DNA from 3 places in the Janthinobacterium sp. 78 genome. Region 1 is predicted to be linked to each of the others. Evidence: predicted binding sites of a transcription regulator. Region 1 holds the regulator's gene; each other region holds the start of a gene.

Region 1 (9,697 bases):
CCACCATCCTGCATGGCCGCAATGGGCAGATGCCACCGATGGGCGCCGCCCTGGGCTCCGAAAAGGATGTCGAGAACGTGGCCCATTATGTGCTGAGCCTGTCCGGTTCCACCTCGGACCCCGTCAAATCCGTGCTGGGCAAAGCCAAGTTCGGCGCCTGCATGGCCTGTCACGGTGCCGATGCGAAGGGCAATCAGATGCTCGGTTCGCCTAACCTGACGGACAAGATCTGGCTGTACGGCGGCAGTGCTGATACCATCATGGAAACCGTACGCAAGGGACGCAGCAACACCATGCCGGCCTTCAGCGATTTCCTCGGCGAGTCCAAGGTCCACGTGCTGTCGGCCTATGTCTGGAGCCTGTCGAATCCACAGACGCCCGTGAAATGATGTAATGGAACCTCAAGTCATCAAGATGTATGCGGCCCGCGAGCAGATCTACCCTCGCGAGGCCAAAGGACGCTACGCTACCTGGCGATGGGTATGCGTATGGCTTACCCAGCTGGCGTTCTACGGCTTGCCGTGGTTGACCTGGAATGGCAGGCAAGCCCTGCTGTTCGATTTGACCACGCGCAAGTTCTACATTTTCGGCGTCGTGCTGTGGCCCCAGGATTTCATCTATCTGGCGGCCCTGCTGATCATCTGTGCGTATTTGTTGTTTCTCGTCACGGCCATCGCCGGGCGGGTGTGGTGCGGGTTCTCTTGCCCGCAAACGGTATACACGGAAATCTTCCTGTGGGTCGAACGCCGCATCGAGGGCACGCGCAGCGCGCGCATGGCCCTCGACAAGCAGGGACCGTCCGTGCGCAAGGCCTTCAAGAAGACGGCCAAGCACCTGGCATGGGGCGCCATCGCCCTGTGGACGGGCTTTACCTTTGTCGGCTACTTCACGCCGATCAAGGAACTGGCGCAGTCGGTGACCACCCTGAACTTCGGTCCCTGGGAATGGTTCTGGGTCTTGTTCTACAGCCTGGCAACCTACGGCAACGCGGGCTGGCTGCGCGAGCAGGTGTGCAAATACATGTGCCCCTACGCGCGCTTCCAGAGCGCCATGTTCGACCAGGACACGCTGATCATCACCTACGATGCCAAGCGCGGCGAACCGCGTGGCGCCATCAGCAAGAAGGCCGGCAACAACGACAAGCTGGGCGACTGCATCGACTGCACCCTGTGCGTGCAGGTGTGTCCGACCGGCATCGATATCCGCAACGGCCTGCAGTATGAATGCATCGGCTGCGCCGCCTGCGTCGATGCCTGCAATACGGTGATGGACAAGGTCGACCGGCCGCGGGGACTGGTACGCTACAGTACCGACCATGCGATGGAAAACAACTTCAGTTCGAAGCAGATCCGCCAGCGCGCCATGCGCCCGCGCGTGCTGATCTACACTTCCATCCTGGCCCTGATCATCATTGCCGTGTGTACCTCGCTGGCGCTGCGCACGCCCCTGAAAATGGACGTGATCCGCGACCGCGGTTCGATGGGACGCGAAGTGGAAGATGGCATGATCGAAAACGTCTACCGCTTGCAGATCATGAACACCTCGGAGCAAACCCAGCATTTTAAAATCAGCGCTTCCGGCTTGCCGGGCCTGACCTTGCTGACGCGCGAAGAGGTGACCTTGCAGCCGACGGAAACGCTGGGTTGGCCGATCCGCCTGCGCGTGCCGCACGGCGTGGGTGAGAAGGGTTCGAACAAGATTGCGATCGAATTGCATTCGCTGGACGACCCATCGCTGCATGTGCGTGAAAGCGCGGTATTCATCGTACCGCGGTGATGTTGATTCGGGGTCGGACCCTCCGGGTCCGACCCCGGTATGTCGCCGTAGGGGTAGCATCCAACATGCGGTAGGTTTACTGTATTTTCAACCCAGAAGCAAAAGCTGGGGTCAGACCCACAGGGTCCGACCCCAAGGAGAACAAAATGTCCGACAGTCTGAAACTGCAAGCACCCGCCGATCCCTGGTACAAGCATCGCTGGCCTTGGCTGCTGATGATCGGCCCCGGCCTGTCGGTGGTCGTCGGCAGCTTCATGGGCTATATCGCGTTTACGCAGCCCGATGCGCTGGTGGTGGGCGACTATTACAAGCAGGGCAAGGCGATCAACCAGGACTTGCGGCGCGATACGATCGCCAGCGACCTGGCGATGGATACCAGCCTGTCCTATGATGTGGCGTCAGCGCGCCTGAGTGGTTCCGTGCACAGCTTCGGCAAGGCTTACCAGGGTCCGCTGCAGCTGCATCTGGCGCATGCGACCCTGCCGGAAAAGGATATCAAGCTGCTGGTGCAGCCCGATGCGGCCGGCAATTTTTCCGTCGCGCTGCCGATGCTCGAACGCAGCCGCTGGCAAGTACTGGTGGAAAACGACAAACGCGAGTGGCGCCTGTCCGGCATCTGGACCTGGCCGCTGCAGCGCAGCATCGCGCTGCATGCAGATGAGGAACTGTAAGCCTTATTTGCAGACGTCCGTGCCGGCCGTAATGGCTTTCAACTTGGCGGGCTGCAAGATCTCGATCTCGCGGTTGGAGACGCGCAGCCAGCCTTCCTTCTTGAATTTCGACAATAAACGGCTGACGCTCTCGATGGTCAGCCCCAGGTAATTGCCGATTTCCTCGCGCGACATGCGCAGCTGAAATTTGCTGGCCGAATAGCCGCGCGCTTCATAGCGCGAGGCCAGGTTGACGATAAAGGCGGCAAAACGCTGGGTCGCCTGCATATTGCCCAGCAACAGCATGACGCTTTGCTCGCGCGTGATTTCCTGGCTCATCATGCGATGGAAATGACGCAGCAGGGTCGGCATATTGCCCAGTAATTGTTCCAGGCTGGAAAAAGGAATTTCACACACTTCGCTGTCTTCCAGCGCCACCGCATTACAGTGATGGCGGTCGGCGCTGATGGCGTCCATACCCAGCAGTTCGCCAGCCATCTGGAAACCCGTCACCTGCTCTTCACCGCCCGGATTGATCTGGTACGTCTTGAAGTGCCCCAGGCGGATCGCGTACAGATTCTGGAACGAGTCGCCGATGCGGAACAGCGAGGCACCGCGCACGATCTTGCGGCGGCGGCCGATGATCTGGTCCAGCCTGTCCATGTCGCCCACATCGAGGCCCATCGGCAGGCACAATTGATGCATGCTGCAGGTCGAGCATCGCGCACGCAACGCTTCCACGGTCACTGTGGGCATGGTGGGAGTGAGTAGCGCTTCAGTCATGTCGGTACCTTTTAGAAAATGCAATAACGAGTTTACTGCATACAGGGTTGCCGTGTGCCAATTTCACCGCATTTCCGCTGAATAAACGACGTTCTGACTTTGATTATATGGCAACATCGTTAAAAGCCCATGTGGGGAAGGCAATTTGCGCAGCGCCGCTTGCCAAGTTGATGTATTGATAGGAAAATTCCCGACAGCATTAGCTGCCGCCTGTACCGCCCGGTACTGAAAAGGAAATCATGAAGCCTCTCGGCATCAAAGCAAAAGTCGCGCTGGCCACCAGCCTGACCTCGATCGCCATGATCGCGCTGGTCACCATGATACAGGTGCAGCGCATGCGCGCCGACTTCACCCGAGTACTGCTGAGCCAGCAGTCTGCCCTGATCACCCGCACCGCTGCCGAACTCGACGACAAGCTGGGCATGCTGCTGCAGATCGTCACTTTGACGGCCCGGCAACAGCCGCCGGCATTGATCGCCCAGCCCGCCCAATTGCGCGAATACTATTCGCGCCGCTCGATGCTGGTACTGTTCGACGACGTGCTGGTGCTCGATGCGCAAGGCGCCGTCGTAGCCGACATGCCGGAAGTAGCGGGGCGCGCCGGCATCAACGTCGCCGAGCGCGAATATTTCCAGACCGTGCTGCGCACGCGCCAGCCCATGATCACCGAGCCGATGCTGGGCAAGTCGAGCGGCATGCCCATCGTGCAGATGGTGGCGCCCGTGCTCACCGCCGATGGCCAGGTGGCTGGCGTGGTGATCGGCGTGCTGCGCCTGTACAAGGACAACCTGCTGGGACGCTTGCGTTCGGAAAAGATCGGCAAGAGCGGCTATTACTTCATCCTCACGCGCGGCGCCGTGCCGCGCTACGTGCTGCACCCCGACACCAGCCGCTTGCTGCAGCCGCGCCTGCCGAACGCCAACCTGACCACCACGCAGTTGCTGAAGCAAGATGGCGAAGGCAGCATGGTCAGCACCAACAGCCGCGGCATCACGGCCGTCAACAGCTTCAAACGCCTGAAATCGGTGAACTGGCTGCTGGCCGCCTCGCTGCCTCTCGACGATGCCTTCGAACCGTTCGATGGCGTGCTGTACCGGCTGGTGCTGTGGAGCGTCCTCGCTTCGCTGCTGGCCGCGTTTATTCTGGGCTGGGTCACCGTGCGCCTGCTGTCGCCGCTGGTGCGCCTGCGCGACACGCTGCAAGCCATGCGCACCAGCGGCAGCCGTTTCACGCCCGTGCCGGTGCGGCAGCGCGACGAAATCGGCGAACTGACGGAAGCGTTCAACGGCCTGATGAGCGAACGCGACCGCCTGCAGCAGGAACTCGAAGCGCGCGCGGCGGAGCTGGAACAGGAGCGCGACCGGGCCGAGGCGGCCAACCGCGCGAAGAGCGATTTCGTGGCCAACATGAGCCATGAAATCCGCACGCCCCTGAATGCCGTGCTGGGCATGGTGTACTTATTGGGCAATACCAGGCTCGATACGGAACAGCGCAAGTATCTGACCATGGTGCGCGTGGCGGGCCAATCGCTGCTGGGCATCCTCAACGACGTGCTCGACTATTCGAAGATCGAGGCGCGCCGCATGGAATTGTCGCCCGTCGAATTCGACCTCGACGAAGTCATGAACACGCTGGCCACGACGATGACCATGAATGCGGGCGAAAAGGAGCTGGAACTGGCCATCGCCGTCGAGCCCGACGTGCCGCGGCGCCTGATGGGCGACGCCCAGCGCCTGCAGCAAATCCTCGTCAACCTGGCCGGCAACGCCATCAAGTTTACCGAGAGCGGCGAAGTGGTGGTGGCCGTCAGCCTGGCCGAGAGAGAGAACGGCCGCGCCTGGCTGCGCTTCGAAGTGCGCGACACGGGCATCGGCATGACGGAACTGCAGCAACAGCAGCTGTTTGCCGCGTTTTCACAGGGCGACCAGAGCATCACGCGGCGCTTCGGCGGCACGGGCCTGGGCCTGGCCATCAGCAAGCAGCTGATCCACATGATGGGCGGTGATATCGCCGTGGCCAGCAGCGAAGGCAAGGGCAGCCGCTTCTGGTTCAGCGTGCCGTTCGAGATGCTGGCGCAGCCGGCCGAAACGCGGCGCACGCCGGCACTGGGCCAGCTGCGCCTGCTGGTGGCCGACGATAACCGCACCACGCGCGAACTGATCGTCAAGCTGATCGAGGCCTGGGGCTGGCTGGCCGACGAAGTGGACTCCGGCTTTGCCGCCATCGAACTGTACCGCGAACGCCTGGCGCAGCAGCAACCGTACGACGTGGTGCTGGCCGACTGGCACATGCCCGTCATGGACGGCCTGGCCACGGCCAAGGCCATCCGCCAGGCGGCCAGCGGCCAGCGCCAGCCCATCGTGGTGATGGTCAACGCCTTCGCGCGCAACCACCTGGAAGAAATCTCCAGCGCGGCCGAGGCCGATGTCGTGCTGATGAAGCCGATCACGGGTTCGAGCCTGTTCGATGCCCTGCACCAGGCGCTGATCGCCAAGAACGACGGCGGCGAACCGCGCATCCTGCACCAGCCGCTGGGCACGGAACTGGCCGGCGTGCATTTCCTGCTGGTGGAAGACAATCATTTGAACCAGGCCGTGGCGCGCGGCATCCTCGAGCACATGGGCGCCACCCTGGACGTGGTGGGTGACGGCTTGCAAGCGGTGGAACGGCTGCGCACGGAAGCGCTGCGCTACGATATCGTGCTGATGGACATGCAAATGCCCGTCATGGACGGCTTCAGCGCGACCCATATCATCCGCACGGAACTGCGCTTGAACTTGCCCGTGATCGCCATGACGGCCGGTGTGCTGGCGTCCGAACGCGAGCGCTGCATGACGGCCGGCATCAGCGATTTCATCGCCAAGCCCGTGGTGGTGGAAGAGATGATGGCAGTCATCCTGCGCCACCTGCCGAAGCGCCCGCCCGTGCAGACGGCCGAGCCGGTAACGGTTGCCGATGAGGAAGTATTTTCCATGGCGCCGCTGATGCGCGTGATGGGCCGCGATGCGAAAGGCCGCGGCGTGCTGCGGCGCATGGTGGAAGACGCCCTGAACAAGGGCATGACGCCCGTGCGCGACGCCGAAGCAGCGTTGCAAACGGGCCGCCACAGCGACGTGGCGCGCATCCTGCACGGCGTGCGCGGCTCCGTCGGCACCCTGGGCACGAAACGTCTGATTCGCGCCGCGTTTGCCACCGAGGAAGCCATCGACGCGGGCCGCCTGGACGAGGTGCCAGCGCTGCTGGCGCAGACGGCGCAGGAGCTGGAACAGGCGCTGGCGGCGGCGGCGAATTGGTTGTCCAGGTTGAAGGATTAAACCCGCAACGTAAAGCTGGGGTCAGACCCGCCGGGTCTGACCCCGGAACTTAGTCCTTGCTTTGGGTTTAGGCGGGCACACCGAGAATCACGCTGGACGCCTTGAACATCGCCGTCACGCTGCTGCCGATGGCGATGCCCAGGTCGGTGCTGCTCTGGTTGGTGATGATGGCGGCTATCGTGCCGCCGCGCGGCAAGTCCAGCACCACTTCCGTGTTGACGGCGCCCGTCTGCACGCGCGTCACGGTGCCGGCCAACTGGTTGCGCGCGGAAAAGCGCGCCCCTGCGCTGTCCGCCACGAGGATGATCGACGACGCCTTGATCAGCGCAAACGCTTCCGCGCCCGGCACCAGGCCCAGGCTTGCACTGCTGCCCTGCGTGACGATGGCAACGATGTGCTGTCCGCCCGGCAATTCCAGCGTGACTTCATCGTTGACGGCACCCTGTTTCAGTTCGGTAACTTTGCCCAGGAATTGATTGCGTGCCGTGGTTTTCATGGCCATTCTCCGTATGAGTAAAAGATCGTCGGCGATGCCTTCGGCCTGGCTGCCCAGTTGGCGCAGGTAACGCGCATGCTCGCGCTCGATGATGCGGAAATTGTCGACCAGCTGGCGCCCCCTTTGCGTCAGCCGCGTGCCGCCGCCGCCCTTGCCGCCCGTCAAGCGCTCAACCAGCGGCTCGCCAGCCAGGTTGTTCATCGCGTCGATGGCGTCCCAGGCCGCCTTGTAGCTCATCTTGACGAGCTTGGCCGCCTGCGTGATGGAGCCGCATTCGGCGATGGCGCCCAGTAATTCCACCCTGCCGGCGCCGCCCAGATTTTCTCCGCCCACCGTCATCCATACCGAGCCTTGCAGGCCGATTTCCGCTGCCGCTGATTTATCCAATGCGTTCACCCAATGCCATGTGTTCTTCCCTGTTATCGATCTGTCCGTCGCGCAAGTACAGCACGTGTTCACCCAGGATGCGCGCATCTTCCGGATCATGGGTGATCAGGATCATGGGCACGTCCAGGCGCTGCTGCCACTGGCTCAGTTCCAGGCGCATTTTGACACGCAGGGCCGGATCGAGGGCGGCAAACGGCTCGTCGAGCAGCAGCGCGGCTGGCTCGGCCACGAGTGCCCTCGCCAGCGCCACCCTTTGGCGCTGGCCACCGGACAACTCGTCGGGAAACTGCTGCGCCAGTTCCTGCAAGTGGAAGGCGTCGAGCCAATGCTCGACCTTCTGCAATTTTTCGCGCGCGCCCGGGTTGAACCAGCCGCGGCTCAGGCCGAAGCCCACGTTCTGGCGCACCGTCAGGTGCGGGAACAGCGCGTAATCCTGGAACAGGTAGGCCACGTTGCGCTGCTGCGGCGGCAGGTTGATGCCGGCGGCGGAATCGAACAGGGTGCGGCCATTCAGGCGGATATGGCCGGCGTCCGGTGTGAACAGTCCGGCAATCGCTTTCAGGGTCATGCTCTTGCCGGCACCGGACGGGCCATACACGGCGATGCGCTGGCTGTTCGAGGTGCATTGCACCTGCATGTCGAAACGGCGTTTGCCGGAGCGCAAGGTGGCGCGAATGTCGAGGTCGAGTTGCATGGGCGTCATCCTCAGTGTCCTTTGTGCGCGACGCGCCCGGGCGCCAGGCGGCCAGCCGACAGCAGCACCACGATGCAGACTAGCGAGATAGTCACGACCAGCGTATTGGCCACGTCGTCCTGGCCCGCCTGCACGGCTTCATACACGGCCACCGACAGGGTCTGCGTCTTGCCGGGGATGCTGCCGGCCACCATCAGCGTGGCGCCGAATTCGCCCAGCGCGCGCACAAAACCCAGCAGCACGCCGGCGAGGATGCCGCGCCAGGCCAGCGGCAAAGTCACGCGGAAAAAGATGGCCATTTCCGAGATACCCAGCACGCGGGCCGCCTGCTCCAGCTGCCCGTCGACGGCCTCGAAGGCGGCGCGCGCGGGCTTGAAGACGAGGGGAAAGGCCACCACCGTGGAAGCGATGACGGCGCCCTGCCAGGTAAAGATGAGGTTAATGCCGAAGTTATCCTGCAGCCAGATGCCCAGGGTGCCGCGCCGGCCCAGCAGCACCAGCAGGTAATAGCCGAGCACGGTGGGCGGCATCACCATCGGCAGGGTCAACAGGGCGTCGAGCAGCTCACGCCCGGGAAAACGCGTGCGCGCCAGCAGATAGCCCGTACCGATGCCGAGCAACAAATTGAGCGCCGTGGCCCAGGCCGCTACTTTGAGCGACAGGGCCAGCGCGGTCCAGGCGATATCCATGTGCAGTCGTTTGCTTTATGGCTTTTTAAAACCGTACTTGGCGAGAATGGCTTGCGCCGGCGCCGTCTGCAGGTAGCTGACGAAGCGCTTCGCTTCGGCCGCATTGCCGCTGCCCTTGATGGTGGCGATCGGGTACAGCACGGGCGCGTCCAATGGCACGTCGAGCACCACGTTGACTTTATCCTTCATGATGGCCGCGTCGGTGGCATAGACAAAGCCCGCATCGACTTCGCCGCGCGCCACATAGTCGAGCGACTGGCGCACGTTCTGCGTGCCGATGGCTTTAGCTTGCACGGCGTCCCACAGCTTGGCCTTCTTCAGCGCGCCTTCGGAGTAACGGCCCACGGGCACGCTGGCCGGGTTGGCGATGGCCACGCGGGTCACGCCCTTGTGCGTCAGGTCGCTCAAGCTCTTGATGCCCAGCTTGCTATCGTGCGGCACGATCAGCACCAGGCTGTTGCTGACGAAATCCATGCGCTCGGCCGGCAGCACCAGGCCCTGCTTTTGCGCCGCATCCATGGTTTCCTGGTCGGCCGAAGCAAACACATCCACGGGCGCGCCCTTGACGATCTGCTGCAGCAGCACACCCGAAGCGGCGAAGTTCAAGGACACCTTGCTGCCCGGATATTGCGCCTCATAGCTTTGCGCCGCATCCTTGAACGCATTCGTCAGGCTGGCCGCGGCCGACACCACCACTTCGCCGGCAACGGCGGAGGTGGCGGCGGTGGCGAGAAGAGCGGCGCCAAGCAGGCGGGCGAGGGAGGTGAGGCGCATGATCGTATCCTTGTCAAGTGAACGGTGAACAAGGAGCGTAATATACACGCATATACAACGTTCTGCCATGGCGCAAGTCAAGACGGCTGAACTTGCTTCAAGCGCAGTCTTAAGCGGCCACTTTCTCACTATCC
Region 2 (9,697 bases), 3.1 Mb from region 1:
ACGCGCTCAAGTATGACGCGGGCGGCATGGGCAACCACGAATTCAACTATGGCTTGCCTTACCTGAGCCAGATCACCAACACCGATTTCGGCATTCCCGGTGTGGCCAAGCCGACGGGTACCTGCGGCGCGCCCGCCTTCCCTTCCGTACTCAGCAATGTCGTCGGCGTGGCCAGCGGCAAGCCCCTCTTCCAGCCCTACACCCTGCTGCCCCGCGATTTCACCGCCACGGCGCCCGATGGCAGCAAGCTGAGCGTGAAGATCAATGTGGGCGTGCTGAGCTTTGTGCCGCCGCAAATCCTCGAATGGGATCAAAAAGTGCTCGCTGGTAAGGTCAGCGTGACAGGCGTGCAGGAAGCGGCGAAACAATATGTGCCGGAATTGCGCAACAAGGGCGCCGACCTCGTCGTAGCCCTGTCGCATGGCGGCCTGGACACCAGTGCCTACAGCCCGAAAATGGAAAACGGCAGCTATCACTTGACCAGCACGGGCATCGATGCGCTGATGATCGGCCATTCGCACTTGATCTTCCCGAAAGGCAAGGAAGAAGGCGCAGCCGCGCTGGACGCCTCGTTTGCCGCCTTCCCCGCCAGCGCGAAGATCGACGCCGTCAACGGCTTCGTGAACGGTGTACCGACCGTCATGGCGCAAAGCTGGGGTCGCCGCCTGGGCATCATCAAGCTGACGATGGTGTATCAGGCCGGAAAATGGGTGGTGCAGCCGGCCAAGACGACGGTGGAATCGCGTGGCTTCAAGTACACGGATGGCAAGACCCTGGTGAAAGCCGACCCGGCCATCGCACCGCTGGTGGCCACCGAGCACGCAGCCACCATCGCTTACGCCAAGCAGCCGCTGGGCATCAGCACGGATTTCGAAATGTCCGCCTATTTTGCGCTGGTGGGCGATGTGAGCGCCATCCAGCTGGTGAATCAGGCGCAGCTCGACTACGTGAAAAATTTCATCGCCACCAGCACGGATGCCACCTTGTCCAGCTACAAGAACATCCCCGTCATCTCGTGCAGCGCGCCATTCAAGGCGGGCCGCAACGGGCCATCGGACTTCACGGACGTGGCCGCGGGCGCGACGCCGGCCGCGCCGATCGGCTTGCAGGTGCGCAATCCGGGCGACCTGTATTTATATAGCAACAACAACTTGCAAGCCGTGAAAATCAAGGGATCGGACTTGAAGGCGTGGCTGGAAACGTCGGCCAAGCAATTTGGCCAGATCGACCCGGCCAGTACTGCCGAGCAGGACCTGGTGCCGTCGTATGGCACGATTTATAACTACGACGTGTTCTATGCGGAAAACAATGCGCTGACATACCAGATCGACGTGACGAAAAAGCCAGGCAGCCGCATCGTCAACCTCACGTACAAGGGCGCAGCTGTGGCCGATAGCGATGATTTCATCGTTGCCACCAACGATTACCGCGCCGGTGGCGGCGGCGCCGTGCCTGGCATCGATGGCAGCAAGACCATCATCAAGTCGCCCGATGCGAACCAGGCCGTGGTCAGCAATTACCTGGCGTCGCTGAGTACCAAGGGCGGCAAGGTGACCCTGGCGGCGAATGGCAGCGCGCGCAGCTGGAGCTTCGTCAAGACAGCCACGGCCGGTCCCGTGATCCTGCGCTCGGCACCGGGACACCTGGCGCTGGCGCAAGGCAGCGGCATCGCCAACGTGGCGGCCGAAGGCGGCCTCGACGCCAGCGGTTTCGCCAAGTACCGCATCGACCTGAGCAAATAAGGTCCATGGGCCGGGACTGCGGCAGTTCCGGCCTGTTTTGATGAAAGGTGATCAAGATGAAACACGCACTCTCCCTCCCCGCCGTCGTGCTGGCCGCTGTCCTGGCCACTATCCTGGCCGCCTGCCAGGCATCGCCACCGCCTACGTCAGCGGAAATCGAAGCCGTCGCCATGCACGCGCGCCAGGCGGGCGACCAGCAAGCCGAGCGCAAGGTGCGCAACTGGGCCGGCAAGGACATGCCCGTCGCCGAGCGCGAACTGGCGCTGATTTACCAGGCCCGGCCGGAACGCCGCGCCGAAGCGCTGAGTCTGTTCGAACAGGCGGCCCGCGCCGGCGACACGGAAGCGGCCTTCGAACTGGGGCAGATGCGGCGCGCGGCCACGCCCGGCCAAGCCTGGTTGTGGTACCGGCAAGCGGCGCTGCAAGGGCATGCCAAGGCGGCATTGATGCTGGGCCTGCTGGCGGCCAACGGCGAAGGCGTACCGCAAGATCCCGTGATAGCGGCCCGCTGGCTGGAGAAATCGAGCGAGCTGGGCAATCCACATGCCATGTTCCTGCTGTACAACGCCTACCGCGAAGGCCGCGGCGTGCCGCGCGACCTGGTCAAGGGCCATGCATTGCTGGAAGAAGCGGCCCACCACGAATATCCGCCTGCCATCCAGGAGCTGGCCATGACGGTGCAGGCGGACGACGCCCTGCGCGCGGGCCACCTGATGAAGGAAGCGACGGAACACCGGCACAATAACTGGAACAAGTTTTAAGCCAATCAAGGCAAAACCATATTGCAGGATGGCCACATCTCGCTGGCGCGCTAGAAAATCACGCTGCGCTTTGCGCCAGATCAATCGTGTTGGACTAGTCATTGCCGAGGGGCTATGATGGTCTAGCTGCGTCCCCGGACACGGCGGGGCTGATGCCAGCCTCGAAATCGCACGCTGAATTTGCTTTTTAGAAATTTGTTACTCTGGACCAGCCAAGGTGAACGTCGCATACGCTCAGCCCAGCCAGTGTTTGGGCAGGCCTTGGCTCGTCCGTCGACCTCCCTATAAAGAAAGAGTCCAATGAAAAAGCTGACCACCGCCTTTGGCGCGCCTGTCGTCGACAACCAGAACATCCAGACGGCCGGCCCACGCGGCCCTGCCCTGCTGCAAGATGTGTGGTTCCTGGAAAAGCTGGCCCACTTCGACCGCGAAGTCATCCCCGAGCGCCGCATGCATGCCAAGGGTTCCGGCGCGCATGGCACGTTTACCGTCACGCACGACATCACGCGCTACACGCGGGCGAAAATCTTTGGCGCCGTGGGCAAGCAAACGCCCATGTTCGCGCGCTTTTCCACGGTGGCTGGCGAACGGGGCGCGGCGGACGCGGAGCGCGATATCCGCGGCTTTGCCCTGAAGTTCTACACGGAAGAAGGCAACTGGGACCTGGTCGGCAACAACACGCCCGTGTTCTTCATGCGCGACCCGCTGAAATTCCCCGATTTGAACCACGCCATCAAGCGCGACCCGCGCACGGGCCTGCGCAGCGCCAACAGCAACTGGGACTTCTGGACCTCGCTGCCGGAAGCGCTGCACCAGGTGACGGTGGTGATGAGCGACCGGGGCTTGCCGCGCAGCTTCCGCCACATGCACGGCTTCGGCAGCCATACCTTCAGCTTCCTGAATGCGCAAAACGAGCGTTTCTGGGTCAAGTTCACCTTTAAAACCCAGCAAGGGATTGAAAACCTGACGGACGCCGAAGCCGAGGCGCTGGTGGGCAAGGACCGCGAAAGTTCGCACCGCGACCTGTACGAGAGCATCGAAAACAAGGATTTCCCCCGCTGGACGCTGTACGTGCAGATCATGCCGGAAAAAGAGGCAGGCACGTATCACCTGAACCCGTTCGACCTGTCGAAAGTGTGGCCGCACGGCGACTATCCGCTGATCGAGGTGGGCGTGCTGGAACTGAACCGCAATGCCGACAACCACTTTGCCGAAGTGGAGCAGGCGGCCTTCAACCCGGCCAACGTGGTGCCGGGCATCAGTTTTTCGCCGGACAAGATGCTGCAGGGGCGCTTGTTTTCATATGGCGACGCGCAGCGCTACCGCCTCGGTGTCAACCACAGCCATATCCCCGTCAACGCGCCGAAATGCCCGTTCCACAGCTATCACCGCGACGGCCAGATGCGCGTCGACGGCAACCAGGGCGGCACCCTGGGCTATGAACCGAACAGCGAGCAGGAATGGGCCGAGCAGCCCGACTTCCGCGAACCGCCGCTGAGTATCGAAGGCGCGGCCGATCACTGGAACCACCGTGTCGACGAGGATTACTATTCGCAGCCACGGGCCCTGTTCCGCCTGATGACTGCGGCACAGCAGCAAGCCTTGTTCGACAACACGGCGCGCGCCATCTCGGGTGCTTCGGAGCAAGTCAAGCAACGCCACATCGGCAACTGCACCCTGTGCGACCCCGCGTATGGCGCGGGCGTGGCCGAAGCGATAGCCCGCCTGAGCAAATAGGGTCAACGCACGCAGGGCAAGGAAGGCCCGCACGCGGGCTTTTCTTGCCTGCCATATACGTCACTAGGCCCTACCAGCGCTGGATATCGATCTGGCCCGTGATGCTCGTTTCCACCGGGTAACCGTCGACCTGCGACGGCACGCGCCGCTTGACGGAGGCATCGCGCAAATACACGACAAGGGCTTCGCCGCCGATGGCAGTCTGCCCCAGGCTGACGCCTTCGACGCCATCTATCGCCATCAGGGCCCGCTCATTGCGCCGCTTTGCCGCTTCCAATCGGCCGGGCGGCGGTGCGGCATGCGCGAAGCCCGCCACCGCGTGGCTACCCGCCTCGTCCGGCACATACGGCATGGCCGCATCCTCGAAGACGGCGTAAGGCGCGGTTACAAATTTACTGTTTGACATGACACATCCTCCTGATGCTGCCCATGGCACGCGTGGAACAAGGAGGCACGGCAGCGCCTCTTGCCCGCCAGGCCAAGCATGGCAGCCACGCCTGACCCTATCATCATCGTGCAAAAGGTGGCGCAGTGCAAGGAAGCATCACGCCGCCGCGCCGTTTTCTGTGACCCTGCTCAAGTGTACAAATTGATGTCGAGCGCCACCACCACCCTGCGCATCTGGTTGGCAAACGTGATATTGCCGCCGCCGGCAAACAGCAGACCGACGGGATTGCGCTGCTGGTTCCAGGTCCAGATGGACGAACCGGAGTCGCCGCCCGCGCTGAATGCCCCGCTGACACCCGTAATGGCGATCTGGTCCTGGAACAGCGCGATCCTGCCGCCGCCGTAATTGACGTTGATGGTAGCGCCCAGACCCGTGATGCGGCCCTGCGTCAATTGCGTCGTGCGTCCGGATTTGCCGACCAGCATGCCCAACGCGGGCGCTGCCAGCGCGTTGCTGATGCGGAAATAGGCCGGCACGCCACCGCTCAGGTAGACCAGTTCGCGACGCACGCGGTCTGGCCAGGCCCAGCCGGTGGCGCAATCGACAAAATTGACGCCGCCACTGAAATTGATGGGCACGAAGCGCTCGAGCACGGCCACCTGGTCTTGCGGGCAGCGCCCGCCATCGATAGGGCCCGGCTGCACGATGCAGTCGTTGAACGCGCCGCCGTTGGAATTGGCCAGCACGTGATTATTGCTCAGAATCATCAAACGGCTGTTGCGCGGCGCGCTGCGCCCCACGGCCAGGCAGCCGATGGTACCGGCCGTGATGCGGAAATGCCCGACCGAGACGCCGCCCGGCGCCGGACGCAAGCGGAAACGGTGCGGCTGCGCGTCGATCACGCCCGTGACGACAATGTTCACGGGCACCCTGTCGCTGGCCACGGCGCGCACACCCATGGCCCCAACGATGGCGGCCTTGGCGCGGTCGACGGACGTGGGTTCGGCCACGTACAGGGTCAGTGCCGGCAAGCCCGGCTCGCCGGACGAACTGTCGCTGGCGCCCTCGCCCAGGCCGATGGACACGCCCTGGATATTGCCGCCGTCGCTGAAGGCGTCGGCGGCACGCACGCCGCCCGCCTGGGAAATGGACTGGCGCATGCCGTCTTCGATACTGCGCTTGATTTCCAGCAATTCCATGCTGACGCCGCTCAAGGCGTCGGGCACGTCTGAGACGGATGCGCTCTCGATCGTATTGTCGTCTGCGCCGGGGGTGGAAAATTGGCCGATGGCCTCTTCATCGTCCGCACTTTGCCCCTGGCCGCTGCTGCCGGGTGGGGCGCTGAAACCGTTATCATTGCCGATCATCATGTTCTCCTCGTGGGGTGCTCTGGATATCCAGTGTGGACGGGCCGCGCCGGCCGGTATTGATCTGGATTGAAGTGCGCAGGCGCGTGACAGCCCTGCGCCAAAGGGGCAAAAGGAGGGCAAAAATAGTTCCCTCGTCAAGGTTGAGCGAGATCAGGCGTGCGGCCAGAGGCGCCGCCGTATACTTGGCCGACAGGCTGGAACCGGGCCTGCTCCACGACAGCAAGGTTAGCAACAACAGCAAGGTAAGAAACAACAGCAACACCGGCAACGGTATGGATGGGGAAACAATGACGAGCCCTGGTATGACACGCCACGACGACGCGCCTGCGGGCGAGCAAGCAGGCCAGCATGCCGGTTTTCTGCACGGCATGGCGGCCTGGGCGGAAAAACACCGCATCAGCCCCTGGCGCGGCAGTTTTGCCGACTTCATCGAGCAAATCCTGCCCGGTCGCGCGGCCCTGCTGACGCGCAGCGCGCACCAGTACCTGTGGGACATGATGCGCGGGAACGGCCAGACCGATGACAGCGGGCGCTTCCGCTGCCGCCTGTTCGACGACGAGCTGTTCGGCATCGACGAGGCGATCGACCGCGTGGCCGCCTACTTCAAGGCGGCGGCCGCCGGCTCCGAAGTGGGCCGGCGCATGCTGCTGCTGCTGGGTCCGCCATCGGGCGGCAAGTCGAGCCTGGTGATCCTGCTCAAACGGGGGCTGGAAGAATACAGCCACAGCAGCGAAGGCGCCTTGTACGGCATCGCCGGCTGTCCCGTGCATGAATCGCCGCTGCACCTGGTGCCGCACAGCATGCGCGCTGACTTTCGCGCCAGCTATGACGCCGAGCTGCATGGCGAACTGTGTCCCCATTGCCGCGCACGGCTGGAAGAACAGTACGCGGGCGACTTCCTGCGCATGCCCGTCGAACGCATCCACCTGTCCGAGGCGGGCCGCTGCGGCATCGGCACGTATGCGCCGCACGACCCCACCACGGCCGACCTGGCCGACCTGGTCGGTTCCGTCGACCTGTCGAAAGTGGCGCAGTACGGCGACGAAGGCGATCCGCGCGCCTGGTCGTGGTCCGGCGCCGTGTATGCGGCCAGCCGCGGCATGCTGGAAATGATCGAAATCCTCAAGGTCAAGCGCGAATTCCTCTATTTACTACTCACCCTGACGCAGGAAAAGAATGTCAAGGTGTCACGATTTCCCCTGATTTACCTCGACGAAACCATTCTCGCGCACACGAATCTGGCCGAATTTCGCAAATTTCTGCAAGAAAGCGAAAACGAGGCGCTGCTCGACCGCATGGTCATCGTGCAAGTGCCGTATACACTCAATTACCGCGAAGAAGCGCGCATTTACCGCAAGCTGATCCTAGCGGCCGCGCCCGCTTTTCGCGACGTGCATCTCGATCCGCACGTGCTGCATGCGGCGGCCGTGTTCGCCATCCTCAGCCGCCTGCCCGAAGGCGAGGACAAGGAAGCCGAACTGGTCAAGAAGCTGCGCGTGTATGCGGACGAAGACGTCGACGACTTGCAGCATGCCGACATCCGGCGCCTGCGCGCGCGCGACAAGTCGCCCGACGAGGGCTTGTCGGGCGTGTCGCCCCGTTTTGTCATCAATGCCCTGTCGCACGCCATCATTTCCGCCCAGCGCAACAGCCTCTCCACCATGGATGTACTGCTGGCCCTGAAGGATGGCATCGAAAGCGATGCGCGCATCGAACCGCGGCGCAAGCGCCAGTGGGTCGATTATCTGGTGCTCACGCGCAAGGATTTCTATAACCGCTGGGTCAAGGCCGACGTGCACAAGGCCCTGTTCGTGTCGTTCGAGCAAGAAGCGCAGGACTTGCTGAGCAAGTATCTCGATGAAGTCGAAGCCATGCTCGACAACCGCCAGATCCGCGACCCCATGACCAGCGAAGAGCGCCGCCCCGACGAGCGCTTCCTGCGCGCCGTGGAAGAAAAAATCCATATCAGCGACGCGGGCAAGCAGTCGTTCCGACAAGAAGTGGTGCGCAAGGCCATGGGCGCCTTCAAGCGGGGTGAGCCCTTTGGCCTGGGCAGCCACGCGCAATTGCACGATGCCATCCAGCAGTATCTGTTCGAGCAGCGGCGCGACGTGCTGCGCCTGGTCGGTTCGGCCAAGCGCCCCGACGATGACGTGCGGGCCAGGATCTCCGCCGTCGAGCAGCGCCTGGTGGACGAATACGGTTATGACGCCCATAGCGCGCGCGAAGCGCTCAACTACGTGACCACCTTGCTGGGGCAGGAATAGCCATGGCCGCCACGACTTCGCCAGTGTCCACCGCGCCGGCCCTGGCCCAGCCCTGGTACGGCTTGTTCTCGCGCGGCGCGCGCGACTGGCTGCGCCATAACCAGAAAGTACGCGATGCCGTGCAGGCGCACTTGCCCGAGCTGATCGCCACGCCTGACCTGATCGGCGGACCGCAGCAGCGCACCGTGCAAGTGCCCATGCGCCTGCTCGAACATGCGCATTTTCGCCTGGCGCCCGCGCGCAACAGCGTGGGGGCGGGCCAGGGTGACGGCCAGCCCGGCGATCTCCTGCGCGCGGCGCGCCCTGCCGCCACAGGCGAGGCCGGTGCGCCAGGCGGCGATGGCGAGGGGGCGGTGCGCCTGCTGCTGGAGTTTCCCATCGACGACATCCTCGACTGGCTATGGGACGCCTTCGAACTGCCGCACCTGAAGCCGCGCCACCTGGGCGCGATCGACGACGTGCGGCTGGTACGCAGCGGCCTGGACCGGCATGGCGCCCGCTCGCGCCTGGACCGGCGCCGCACCGTCAAGGAAGCGATCAAGCGGCGCGCCCTGCAAGCGCAGCCCGTGCCCTTCACCAATGATGACTTGCGTTACCGCCAGGTGCTGGCACAGCCCCGCCGCAGCACGAATGCCGTCGTGTTTTTCGTGCTGGACGTGTCGGCCAGCATGGCGCAAGCCGAGCGCAAGTTGGCCAAGTCCTTCTTTTTCTTTGCCTTGCAGGGCTTGCGGCGCAGGTATGCGCGCGTGGAAACGCGCTTCATCGCCCATACGACGCGCGCCTGGGAATTTTCCGAAGCCGAATTCTTCCAGGTCAATGGCATGGGTGGCACCATGGCGTCCACCGCCTTTCGCCTGAGCCGCGAACTGCTGCAGGAACACTACGCGCCGGGACGCTATAACGCCTATCTGTTCTATGCCTCCGATGGCGAAAATTTCAGCGAAGACAGGGCGGCCGCCAGCCTGGGCCTGGGCGAACTGGCCGCCTTGCTCAACTATATGGGCTATGTGGAAACCTTGCCCGGCGTGCCGCGCAGCCTGGAAACGGAAATGCACAGCCTGTGCGCCGAGCAGGAACGGCGGGGCTTGCCCTTGCACAGCAGCATCCTCAGCAAGCCTGACGATGTGTGGGCGGCCATCCGTACCTTTTTCCAGCACGAAGCGGCCGACACGGAGGCAGCGTCATGACGCGGCCTGACGCCCTGGACCACGGCGGTGCGGCAGACCAGGCCGACAAGGCCGACAGCATCGACACCATGGGCCTGGACGGTTACGCGGCGCGCATCGAAGCACTGGCGCGCGAGCTGGGCCTGGCGTTTGCGCCCGTCGAGTTCGAGCTGGTGCCGGACAATTTCATGAACGAGATCGCCATCTATGGCTTGCCCGTGCGCATGCGTCACTGGTCGTTCGGCGTGCGCTACATCCACCAGCTC
Region 3 (9,697 bases), 5.5 Mb from region 1:
ACTTGCCGCGAAAGAGCGCGACGGCGCGGCCATCCTGGTTGCTGACCTTGACGTCGTAGACGCCGCTCTTGCCGGCCAGCGCCTGTTCGACGGCATGCGCCGTGAGCACGTCGCCTTCGCGGCCCGGCGCCAGATAATCGATGGTGCAGCCGGCGCCCACGGTATTCATGTTGTAGCTGTTGCAGGCAAACGCGAAGGCGCTGTCGGCCAGGGCAAAGATAAAGCCGCCGTGGCAGGTCTGGTGACCGTTGAGCATGTCTGGGCGCACCGTCATCGTCATGCGCGCATGGCCGGGGCCCACCTCGGCCAAGGCGATGCCCATGGCAGCGGTGGCGTTATCGCGCGACAGCATGGAAGCGGCGGCCGCTTCGGCCAGAGCTTGCGCGGTCATGTTGTGGTCCTTATTTGACATATCATTCGGCATGAAACGTCGCTCCAGTGGCAAGTTTGCGGCGCAGCAGCGGCGAGACACGGTAGCGGTCTTCGCCATAGCCATGCGCCAGGTGGTGCAGCACGGTCACGATCTGCTGGACGCCCACCGCGTCGGCCCAGGCCAGCGGTCCGCGCGGATAATTGACGCCCTTCTGCATGGCGATATCGACGGCAGCCACCGTGCACACACCCTGGTTGACGGCGTCGGCCGCCTCGTTGGCCAGCATGGCGACCGTGCGCATGACGGCCAGGCCAGGCACGTCGTCCAGGCGCGTGACGGTAAAGCCGGCTGCCTGGAACAGGCCGACGACGGCCACGTAGGCGGCATCGCTGCACTGGTCGGCACGCGCCACGGCGATGCGCTTGGCTCCGGCGTAATCGAGCGCCAGGTCGAACAGCACCGTGTCCGGATGCTGGTTATCGTGCGCGCGCTGGGTGGCGCTGCGTCCGTCCGTGAGATAAATCGCGGCGCCGTTGCAATGCAGGGCCGGCGCTTCGTCGTGTGCCTGGCCTTCCTGCGTGACGCGGCGGCTGACGGTGATGCCGGCCTGCTCCAGGCGCTGCACCAGGCTGCGAATGACGCCGCTGTGGCCACGGCCATCGCCGCCGACGGCGGCCGACAGGGCAACATATTCCGGGGTCGCTTGCGCGCTTTCCGCCTGCGCCACGGGGGCCGGCGCGCCTTCGCCGTACAGGTAAAAGCCACGGCCCGATTTGCGGCCGAGGAAACCGGCGTTGACCATTTCCTGCTGCAGCACGGACGGCGTGAAACGGGGGTCGTTGAAATAGGCGCCGAACACGGATTGGGTGACGGAGAAATTGACGTCGTGGCCGATCAGATCCATCAACTCGAATGGCCCCATGCGGAAACCGCCCGCTTCGCGCAGCACCGCATCGATGGTGGCGGGATCGCCTGCCTGTTCGTTCAACAGGCGCCAGCCTTCCGCGTAAAACGGACGGGCGACACGGTTGACGATGAAGCCGGGCGTCGATTTCGCATGCACGGGTTTCTTGCCCCAGGCGATCGAGGTGTCATACACGGTGGCGGCGACTTGCTCGCTGGTGGCCAGGCCACTGATCACTTCGACCAGCGCCATCAGGGGCACAGGATTAAAGAAGTGCATGCCGACCAGGCGTTCAGGGCGGCGCAACTTGGCGGCGATGGCCGTCACGGAAATCGACGACGTGTTCGTCGCCAGGATGCAGTCGTCGCTGACCAACGCTTCGAGTTCGGCGAACAGGCTGCGCTTGACGTCGAGGTTTTCCACGATGGCTTCCACCACCAGGGCGCAATCGCTCACATCGGCCAGGCTGCCGGCCGCCTGCAGGCGCGACGTGGCGGCCGCCGCTTCGTCAAACGTCATGCGGCCCTTTTCGGCCAGCTTCGCGTACATCTTGCCAATATCGAGCAAGGCCTTGCTCACCGCTTCCGCGCGCGTGTCGTACAGTTTGACTGTGTAACCGGCAGCTGCGGCCACCTGCGCGATGCCGGCGCCCATGGCGCCGCTGCCGATGACGGCGACGATACTGTTGTTTGCCAATGCGGTCATATCAGTGTCCCTTGAATTGCGGTGCGCGCTTTTCCATGAAGGCGGCCACGCCTTCGCGGTAATCGTCGCTGTTACCGAGTTCGCTCATCATGCGCGCTTCCAGCGCCAGCTGCTGCGGCAGGGTATTGGCGCCACTGGCGGCCAGTGCCTGCTTGGTGTACGCCAGGCCCTTGGTCGGCGCGCTGGCAAAATGCACGGCCAGCTTGCGCGTTTCTTCCGCCAGCTGCGCGTCGTCCACGCATTTCCAGATCAGGCCCCAGTCTTCGGCTTTTTCGGCCGTCAGCTTTTCACCGAGCATGGCCAGGCCCATGGCGCGCGCCGAACCGATCAAGCGCGGCAGGAAGAAAGTGCCGCCCGTGTCCGGGATCAGGCCCAGCTTGCAGAACACTTCGACGAAGCTAGCCGACTTGCCGGCGATGACGATGTCGCAGGCCAGCGCCAGATTGGCGCCCGCGCCGGCGGCCACGCCATTGACGGCGCAAATCACGGGCATCGGCAGTGCTTTCAAGGCCAGCACCAGCGGTGCATAGTTTTTTTCCACCGACTCGCCCAGGTCCACGCCCTTCGAGCCTGGTTCGACGGCGCGGTCGGACAAATCCTGGCCCGCGCAAAAGCCACGCCCCGCACCCGTCAGCACGAACACGCGCACGGTGCTGTCGGCGTTCACTTGCGCAATCGCGTCGCGCACTTCCTCGTGCATGGCTTGCGTAAAGCTATTGAGTTTGTCGGGACGGTTCAGGGTCAGCGTGGCGATGCCCTGCTCGATGGTGAAGAGGATGTTTTGGTAGGTCATGGCGTGTCTCGTATACGTTTATTTTTAACCCAGGTGCCACTGCCGGGGTCGGACCTTAAGGTCCGACCCCAGATGTTGTTTGGGGTCGGCGTTTACTCGGCCTGATCGAAATCGACAATCACTTTGTCGGTGAGGGGAAAACTCTGGCAACTGAGGACGAAGCCGCGCGCCACTTCGTAGTCTTCCAGCGCGTAGTTGACGTCCATCTCGACCTTGCCGTCGAGGATCTTGCAGCGGCAAGTCGAGCACACGCCGCCCTTGCACGAGTAGCGCATGTCCAGCCCTGCGCGCAGGCCCGCGTCGAGAATGGATTCCTTGTCCTTGTCCATCGTGAAGGTGGTGTGGTTGCCATCCATGATGACGGTCACTTCCGTTTCCTGCACGGCGCCCGCGTCGAACTGGGCGCGCGGCTTGTGGGCATTTTTCGGGATGCTGGCGGCGAACAGTTCGATCTTGATGTTCTGCTTGGGCATGCCAGCCGCCTGCAGGGCGGAGGAGACGCCCAGCATCATGTCTTCCGGGCCGCAGATGAAGGCGTTGTCGTAATCTTCTACCTTGATCCAGTGCTGCAGGAACTGCTCGCATTTTTCCTGCGTGATGCGGCCGTTGAACAGCTCGATATCCTGCTGCTCGCGGCTCATCACGTACACCAGGTTCAAACGCTCCAGGTACACGTCCTTCAAGTCCGTCAATTCTTCCTTGAAGATGACGGACGACGAAGCGCGGTTGCCGTAGAACAGCGTGAAACGGCTCAATGGCTCCGTCAGCAGTGTCGTCTTGATGATGGAGAGGATGGGCGTGATGCCGCTGCCGGCCGCAAACGCCAGGTAGTGCTTGCGGTTGACGCAGTCGAGCGGCACGTTGAAGTGGCCCATGGGTGGCATCACCTCGATGGTCGCGCCGGCCTTGAGCGTATCGTTCGCCCAGGTAGAGAAAGCGCCGCCGGGCGTGCGCTTGATGGCCACGCGCAGGGTGCCGTCCTGCACCGCCGAACAGATGGAATACGAGCGGCGCACGTCTTCCGCATTGATATTGGCGCGCAGGGTCAGGTGCTGGCCCTGCTGGAAGCGGAACTGCTGCTGCAGTTCGGCCGGCACGTCGAACGTGACGGCGATGGTGTCGCGCGTTTCATTGCGCACGTTCGCTACGCACAGCGGATAAAATTTACTCATGCTTCATCTCCATTTTCTTCGGAACGTGTGCCTGATTTTTTTAGTGGCACTTGAAGTAATCAAACGGTTCGCGGCAAGCCAGGCATTTGTACAGGGCCTTGCACGGCGTGGAGCCAAACTGGCTGGTCAGCTGCGTATGCGTGGAACCGCAATTCGGGCAGACCACCTCCAGCGTCGGCATGGGCTGGCGCTTGACACCGCCTGCTGTGCCGCTACGAAGGCCGCTGATGTCGATCACCTGCTGCTGCGGCGGGGCGATGCCATAGCCTTTCAGCTTGGCCTTGCCCGCCTCGCTCATCCAGTCCGTGGTCCAGGCGGGCGCCAGCTGGTTTACCAGCGTCACCTTGGCCACGCCATGGCTGCGCAAGGCCTCCGTGACGGCATCGGCGATCACCTGCATGGCCGGGCAGCCCGAATACGTGGGCGTGATCGTCACGATGCACTCGTCGCTGCTGACCACATCGACGGCGCGCACGATGCCCAGGTCCACCACCGAAATGACGGGAATTTCCGGGTCCGGCACGTCGCCCAGCCAGGCCCAGACCTGGGCGGCGTCCAGCGCTGCGATGGGCGTGTTCACTACCACTCCGCCCCGGGATAGGCGCGCTGCAGGAACTGCATCTCGGCCAGAATAAAACCCAGGTGTTCCGTGTGCGTGCCCTGCTTGCCGCCCTTTTGCATCCAGGCGTCGGGCGCCGGCATGCTCAAGGTGGCTTCGGCAAAGATCTCGGCCACGTGTTCGAGGAAGGCCTGGCGCAACACGTCCGATGGCGGCGCGATGCCGGCGGCAACCATGGCCTGGTCGACGGCGTCGTACTTGAACATTTCGCCCGTGTACATCCACAGCTTGTCGGCGGCCGCCTGCGTCTTCGCATGGCTGTCCGCCGTGCCGTCGCCGAGACGCACGATCAGGTCGCCGCTGCGGCGCAGGTGATACGTCACTTCCTTGATCGATTTCTGCGCCACTTCGACGATGCGTGGATCACTGCATTTCGCCAGTTCCAGCAGCTGGAAGTAGTGCCAGGTGTCGAAGAAGAACTGGCGCATCATGGTGTCGGCGTAATTGCCGTTCGGCTGCTCCAGCAGCAAGCAATTCTTGAAGTCGTGGGCGTCGCGCAAAAAGGCGATGTCGTCCTCGTCGCGGCCCGCGTTTTCCAGTTCGGCCGCATAGCTGAACCACAAACGCGTCTGGCCCAGGAGGTCGAGCGCCACGTTGGTCAGCGCCATGTCTTCTTCCAGCGCGGGCCCCTTGCCGCACAGCTGCGACAACTGCTGGCTGAGGATCAGGGCGTTGTCGCCCAGGCGCAAAAGGTAATCGAACTTTTGTTGAGTCAGCTTGTCATCCATTGCAGGCGCTCCCATCACAGGTTCTTGACTTCTTCCGGCATCGGGAAGAAGGTGGGATGGCGGTACACCTTGCTGTTCGACGGTTCGAACAGGGCGCCCTTGTCGCCCGGGCTGCTGGCGACGATATCGGCCGCGCGCACCACCCAGATGCTCACGCCTTCATTGCGGCGCGTGTAGACGTCGCGCGCATGGTTGACCGCCATGGTGGCGTCGGAGGCGTGCAGGCTGCCCACATGCTTGTGCGCCAGGCCGTGCTGGCTGCGGATGAAAACTTCCCACAATGGCCATTCTTTGCTCATGTTGCTCTCCCCTATCTGTCTTATGTAATTACGCTGCTGCTTTGTTAGCGGCTTGCTTGTCTGCATACGCGAGCAAGGCATCGCGGAACCACTCGCCGTCTGCATACGCTTTCACCCGCGTTTGCAGGCGCTCGCGGTTGCACGGACCATTGCCCTTCAAGACATTGTTGAACTCGGACCAGTCGATCTCGCCGAATTCATAGTGGCCCGTTTCCGCATTGAACTTCAGGTCGGGATCGGGCACCGTCAGGCCCAGGTATTCGATTTGCGGCACGGTCTGGTCGACCATGCGCTGGCGCAATTCATCATTCGAGAACAGCTTGATGCGCCATTGCGCCGACTGGGCGCTGTTGACGGAGGCGGCATCGGACGGACCGAACATCATCAAGGACGGCCACCACCAGCGGTTCAGCGCATCCTGCGCCATGGCTTTCTGTTCTGGCGTGCCCTTGCACAGCGACATCATGATGTCGTAACCCTGGCGTGCATGGAATGATTCTTCCTTGCAGACGCGGATCATGGCGCGTGCATACGGGCCATACGAGCAGCGGCACAGCGGGATCTGGTTGATGATGGCCGAGCCGTCGACCAGCCAGCCGATGGCGCCCATGTCGGCCCACGACAGGGTGGGATAGTTAAAGATGCTGGAATACTTGGCTTTGCCCGAGTGCAAGGCAGCGAGCAGATCGTCGCGCGACACGCCCAGGGTTTCCGCGGCGCTGTACAGGTACAGGCCGTGACCGGCTTCGTCCTGGATCTTCGCCAGCAGGATGGATTTGCGTTTCAAGGTCGGTGCGCGCGTGACCCAGTTACCTTCGGGCAATTGACCGACGATTTCCGAATGCGCATGCTGCGAAATCTGGCGGATCAGGGTCTTGCGGTAAGCGTCCGGCATCCAGTCCTTGGCCTCGATCTTGATGCCTTCGTCGATGCGCGCCTGAAAAGCGCGCTCTTCTTGCCCCATGTCGTCGATGGAGCGGACGTTCTTGAGGCCGGTTTCAACCATTTGTGCGTACATGATCTGTCTCCCATGTCTTTGATTTTGCGCAGCAACGCGGTGCGATGAACAGATAATACGATACAAAAAACTATTTGCATACACTTGATGTGAGTCATTTTAAAAATTCGTATCTTGTGCGGCTTTTTTGTGCGTATGATATTGCTGATGAGAAAACACTGCGAAGTGCCACCCGCGCTTCCTGCAAATTATTGACGCGCTACCCGCGCAGCCAAGTAAACTGCTGCTTTTATTGAATCGACCGCAACACGGCCAGACCGGAACCACATGAAGAACACCCGCTGCACGGCATGGATAGCCGATTTCCTGGAAAGCGACCCACCCCGCTCAAAGTCCCTGGTGATGACGATTTTCGGCGACGCCATCGTGCCGCGCGGCGGCGCCATCTGGCTGGGCAGCCTGATCGAACTGCTGGCACCGTTTGGCGTGAATGACCGCTTGCTGCGCACCAGCGTGTTCCGCCTGGCGCAGGAGGGCTGGCTCAGCTCGCAACGCGACGGCCGCCGCAGCGCCTATACGATACGCCCGGAGGCGCTGGCCCGCTTCGAGCGCGCGTATCGCCGCATCTATGCGCCACTGGTCGTGCACTGGGATGGCAGCTGGACCCTGGTGATCGGGCCGGCCGGCAGCATCGGCGCCGCCGAGCGGGGGGCGCTGCGCAAGGAATTATTGTGGGCTGGCTATGGCTTGATCTCTCCTGGCATCTTTGGCCATCCTGCCAGCAACTCGGAGGCGCTGGAAGACATCCTCGTGCGCAACGAGGTACAGGGCAAGCTGTATGTCTGCCACACTACGGAGTTGCCGGATGTCAGCACACGCCCGCTGCGCGACATGGTGGGCGAATGCTGGGACTTGTCGGAAGTGATGGCCGGCTACGAAAAATTCATCGCCAGCTTCCAGCCGCTGCTGACCTTGCTGCAAGAAGCGCCCGTGTTCGATGCCGAGCAAGCCTTCGTCATCCGCTCGCTGCTGACGCACGCCTACCGCCGCGTGCAGTTGCACGACCCACAGTTGCCCGTAGAACTGCTGCCCGAACCGTGGCCCGGCACGCAAGCGTATGCACTGGCGCGCGACCTGTACCGCATCACCCATGCGGCGGCCGAGGAACATATCCTGACCACCCTGCGGCGCGAGGATGAGCATGCGCCGGACGTGGAGCCCTGGTTTTTTGAACGTTTTGGCGGCCTGACTACTTGAACCCAACGGCTTAATACCGGGGCGGTTCCTTCGGAATTGGAATACGATCCATTGGCCCCTATTCCCCCTGAGGGTCCGACCCCAGCCTCTGCGTTTGGGGTGAAAATATTAAAACCAACTCAACCTATTGCTTCGCCACCACCTGCTTCGCCCCAGCCAGCAAATCCTGCCCCAGCTTTTCCAGCGCATTGGCCTGCACCAGCATGGTGTCGAGGATGGCGGTATTGAAGGTAAATTCGGCCGGCGTCGTATAGCCGGGAAAACGCAGGATGCGCAGCAATTCCTGCAAGGTGGTGCCCTTGCCCAGGTGCGCCAGGGCGTCGCTGAGGGCGCTGACTTTCTTTTCCAGGTCGCGTATGTGCTTGCCGTTGTCGTCCATGATGCTCTCCCCGTGTCGGAGCTTCCACGTTAGCAAAGCATGTCCCGCGTCGTTTGCGCCAGCACAAAGGCGCGGCTAAAACGGGTATCATCGCGCCATTGCACACGATGCAAAACCCATATGTTTTTATCAGGAACACTCATGACCATTAAAATCAGCCAGCAATTCGACGCCGGCGCGATCGAGGTGCTGCGCGCCGACGATGCCCAATCCATCGAGCTGAACATCCGCAAGGATTCCCACGCCGACATCACGCAGTGGTTTTATTTCCGCCTGCAAGGCGCGCAAGGCGAGGCGTGCTCGATCCGCTTCATGAATGCAGGCAAGTCGGCCTACCCGGACGGCTGGAAAGACTACCAGGCCGTCGCCAGCTATGACCGCGAAACCTGGTTCCGCGTGCCAACCAGCTTCGACGGCACGGTGATGACCATCGCACACACACCCGAGGAAGAAAGCGTGTACTACGCCTACTTCGAGCCGTACCCATGGGATCGCCATCTGGCCCTGATCGACAGCGCGCAAGCGTCGCCGCTGGTGCGCCTGATCGACCTGGGCAGCACCGTGGAAGGACGCGACATGAATCTGCTGGTGGTCGGCGACGCCGATGCCGAGAAAAAAGTCTGGGTCATCGCGCGCCAGCATCCCGGTGAAACGATGGCGGAATGGTTTGTCGAGGGCATGCTCGAAGCCTTGCTGGACCAGGCCAATCCGTTTGCCCGCCAATGCCTGCAAGACGCCGTCTTCTACGTGGTGCCGAACATGAACCCGGACGGTTCCGTGCATGGCAACCTGCGCACCAACGCGGCCGGCGCCAACCTGAACCGTGAATGGATGACGCCGACCATGGAACGCAGCCCGGAAGTATTCCTGGTGAAACAGAAAATGCATGAAATCGGCTGCGATCTGTTCCTCGACGTACATGGCGACGAAGGTCTGCCTTACGTGTTCGTGGCCGGCAGCGATGCGCTGGAAAATTTCACGCCAGCACAAAAGGCCGAGCAAGACCGCTTCATCGCCGACTTCAAGGTGGCCAGCCCCGACTTCCAGGATGAGCACGGCTATGAAGACGGCCCGTTCACGCCGGAAGTACTGACCATGGGTTCGCCTCACATCACGCACGCCTTCGGCTGCCTGGCACTGACCCTGGAACTGCCGTTCAAGGACAATGCCAACGATCCCGACCCACAAACGGGCTGGAGCGGCGCCCGCAGCGCTGCCCTGGGCGCGGCCGTCCTGCAGCCTATCCTGTCCACCTTGCGCGCCTGAGCATCAGGGCCGGACCGGCCCGCGTAAGCCCCATGCCCCGCACGCCGGGGCATTTTTTTTGACCGCACGGCAAGCGTTGCTGGACAAATGGTTTTTTTCGCAAACATCTTGCCTGTCAGAAATTATCGTCCTACACTATTCAACAGAATCAGGCCGTGCCACGCTGCGCGGCCCCGCAAGAATATACGGCCGGGCAGGTCGCCACGACTTCCCGCCACCGAAATACGCATCCACGGCCCTATCC

Evidence for each region. Region 1 encodes FNR, which switches genes on or off when oxygen is low (the NO sensors DNR and NnrR bind a similar motif). Its sites were predicted from a motif close to TTGATNNNNATCAA; they were not measured.
Region 2: the regulator FNR is predicted to act here: its motif matches at 6,055-6,068, upstream of C8C92_RS15115 (serine protein kinase).
Region 3: the regulator FNR is predicted to act here: its motif matches at 6,696-6,709, upstream of paaA (1,2-phenylacetyl-CoA epoxidase subunit PaaA).

Annotation. Positions count from the first base shown of each region.
Region 1 is NZ_QENT01000001.1:333,467-343,163, forward strand. Features, by position in the region: gene ccoP (cytochrome-c oxidase, cbb3-type subunit III) at 1-389, shown strand, start outside; gene ccoG (cytochrome c oxidase accessory protein CcoG) at 394-1,776, shown strand; gene C8C92_RS01395 (FixH family protein) at 1,923-2,447, shown strand; gene fnr (fumarate/nitrate reduction transcriptional regulator Fnr) at 2,451-3,209, opposite strand; gene C8C92_RS01405 (response regulator) at 3,449-6,523, shown strand; gene C8C92_RS01410 (TOBE domain-containing protein) at 6,591-7,358, opposite strand; gene C8C92_RS01415 (ATP-binding cassette domain-containing protein) at 7,399-8,100, opposite strand; gene modB (molybdate ABC transporter permease subunit) at 8,112-8,789, opposite strand; gene modA (molybdate ABC transporter substrate-binding protein) at 8,805-9,563, opposite strand; gene C8C92_RS01430 (bile acid:sodium symporter family protein) at 9,673-9,697, opposite strand, start outside.
Region 2 is NZ_QENT01000001.1:3,434,421-3,444,117, forward strand. Features, by position in the region: gene C8C92_RS15090 (bifunctional 2',3'-cyclic-nucleotide 2'-phosphodiesterase/3'-nucleotidase) at 1-1,742, shown strand, start outside; gene C8C92_RS15095 (tetratricopeptide repeat protein) at 1,799-2,503, shown strand; gene C8C92_RS15100 (catalase) at 2,804-4,240, shown strand; gene C8C92_RS15105 (hypothetical protein) at 4,311-4,646, opposite strand; gene C8C92_RS15110 (S1 family peptidase) at 4,817-5,998, opposite strand; gene C8C92_RS15115 (serine protein kinase) at 6,301-8,265, shown strand; gene C8C92_RS15120 (DUF444 family protein) at 8,268-9,452, shown strand; gene C8C92_RS15125 (SpoVR family protein) at 9,449-9,697, shown strand, end outside.
Region 3 is NZ_QENT01000001.1:5,803,212-5,812,908, forward strand. Features, by position in the region: gene paaI (hydroxyphenylacetyl-CoA thioesterase PaaI) at 1-412, opposite strand, end outside; gene paaH (3-hydroxyacyl-CoA dehydrogenase PaaH) at 414-1,982, opposite strand; gene paaG (2-(1,2-epoxy-1,2-dihydrophenyl)acetyl-CoA isomerase PaaG) at 1,984-2,775, opposite strand; gene paaE (1,2-phenylacetyl-CoA epoxidase subunit PaaE) at 2,868-3,947, opposite strand; gene paaD (1,2-phenylacetyl-CoA epoxidase subunit PaaD) at 3,988-4,527, opposite strand; gene paaC (1,2-phenylacetyl-CoA epoxidase subunit PaaC) at 4,527-5,294, opposite strand; gene paaB (1,2-phenylacetyl-CoA epoxidase subunit PaaB) at 5,309-5,593, opposite strand; gene paaA (1,2-phenylacetyl-CoA epoxidase subunit PaaA) at 5,622-6,611, opposite strand; gene paaX (phenylacetic acid degradation operon negative regulatory protein PaaX) at 6,879-7,808, shown strand; gene C8C92_RS25525 (hypothetical protein) at 7,933-8,187, opposite strand; gene C8C92_RS25530 (M14-type cytosolic carboxypeptidase) at 8,329-9,453, shown strand.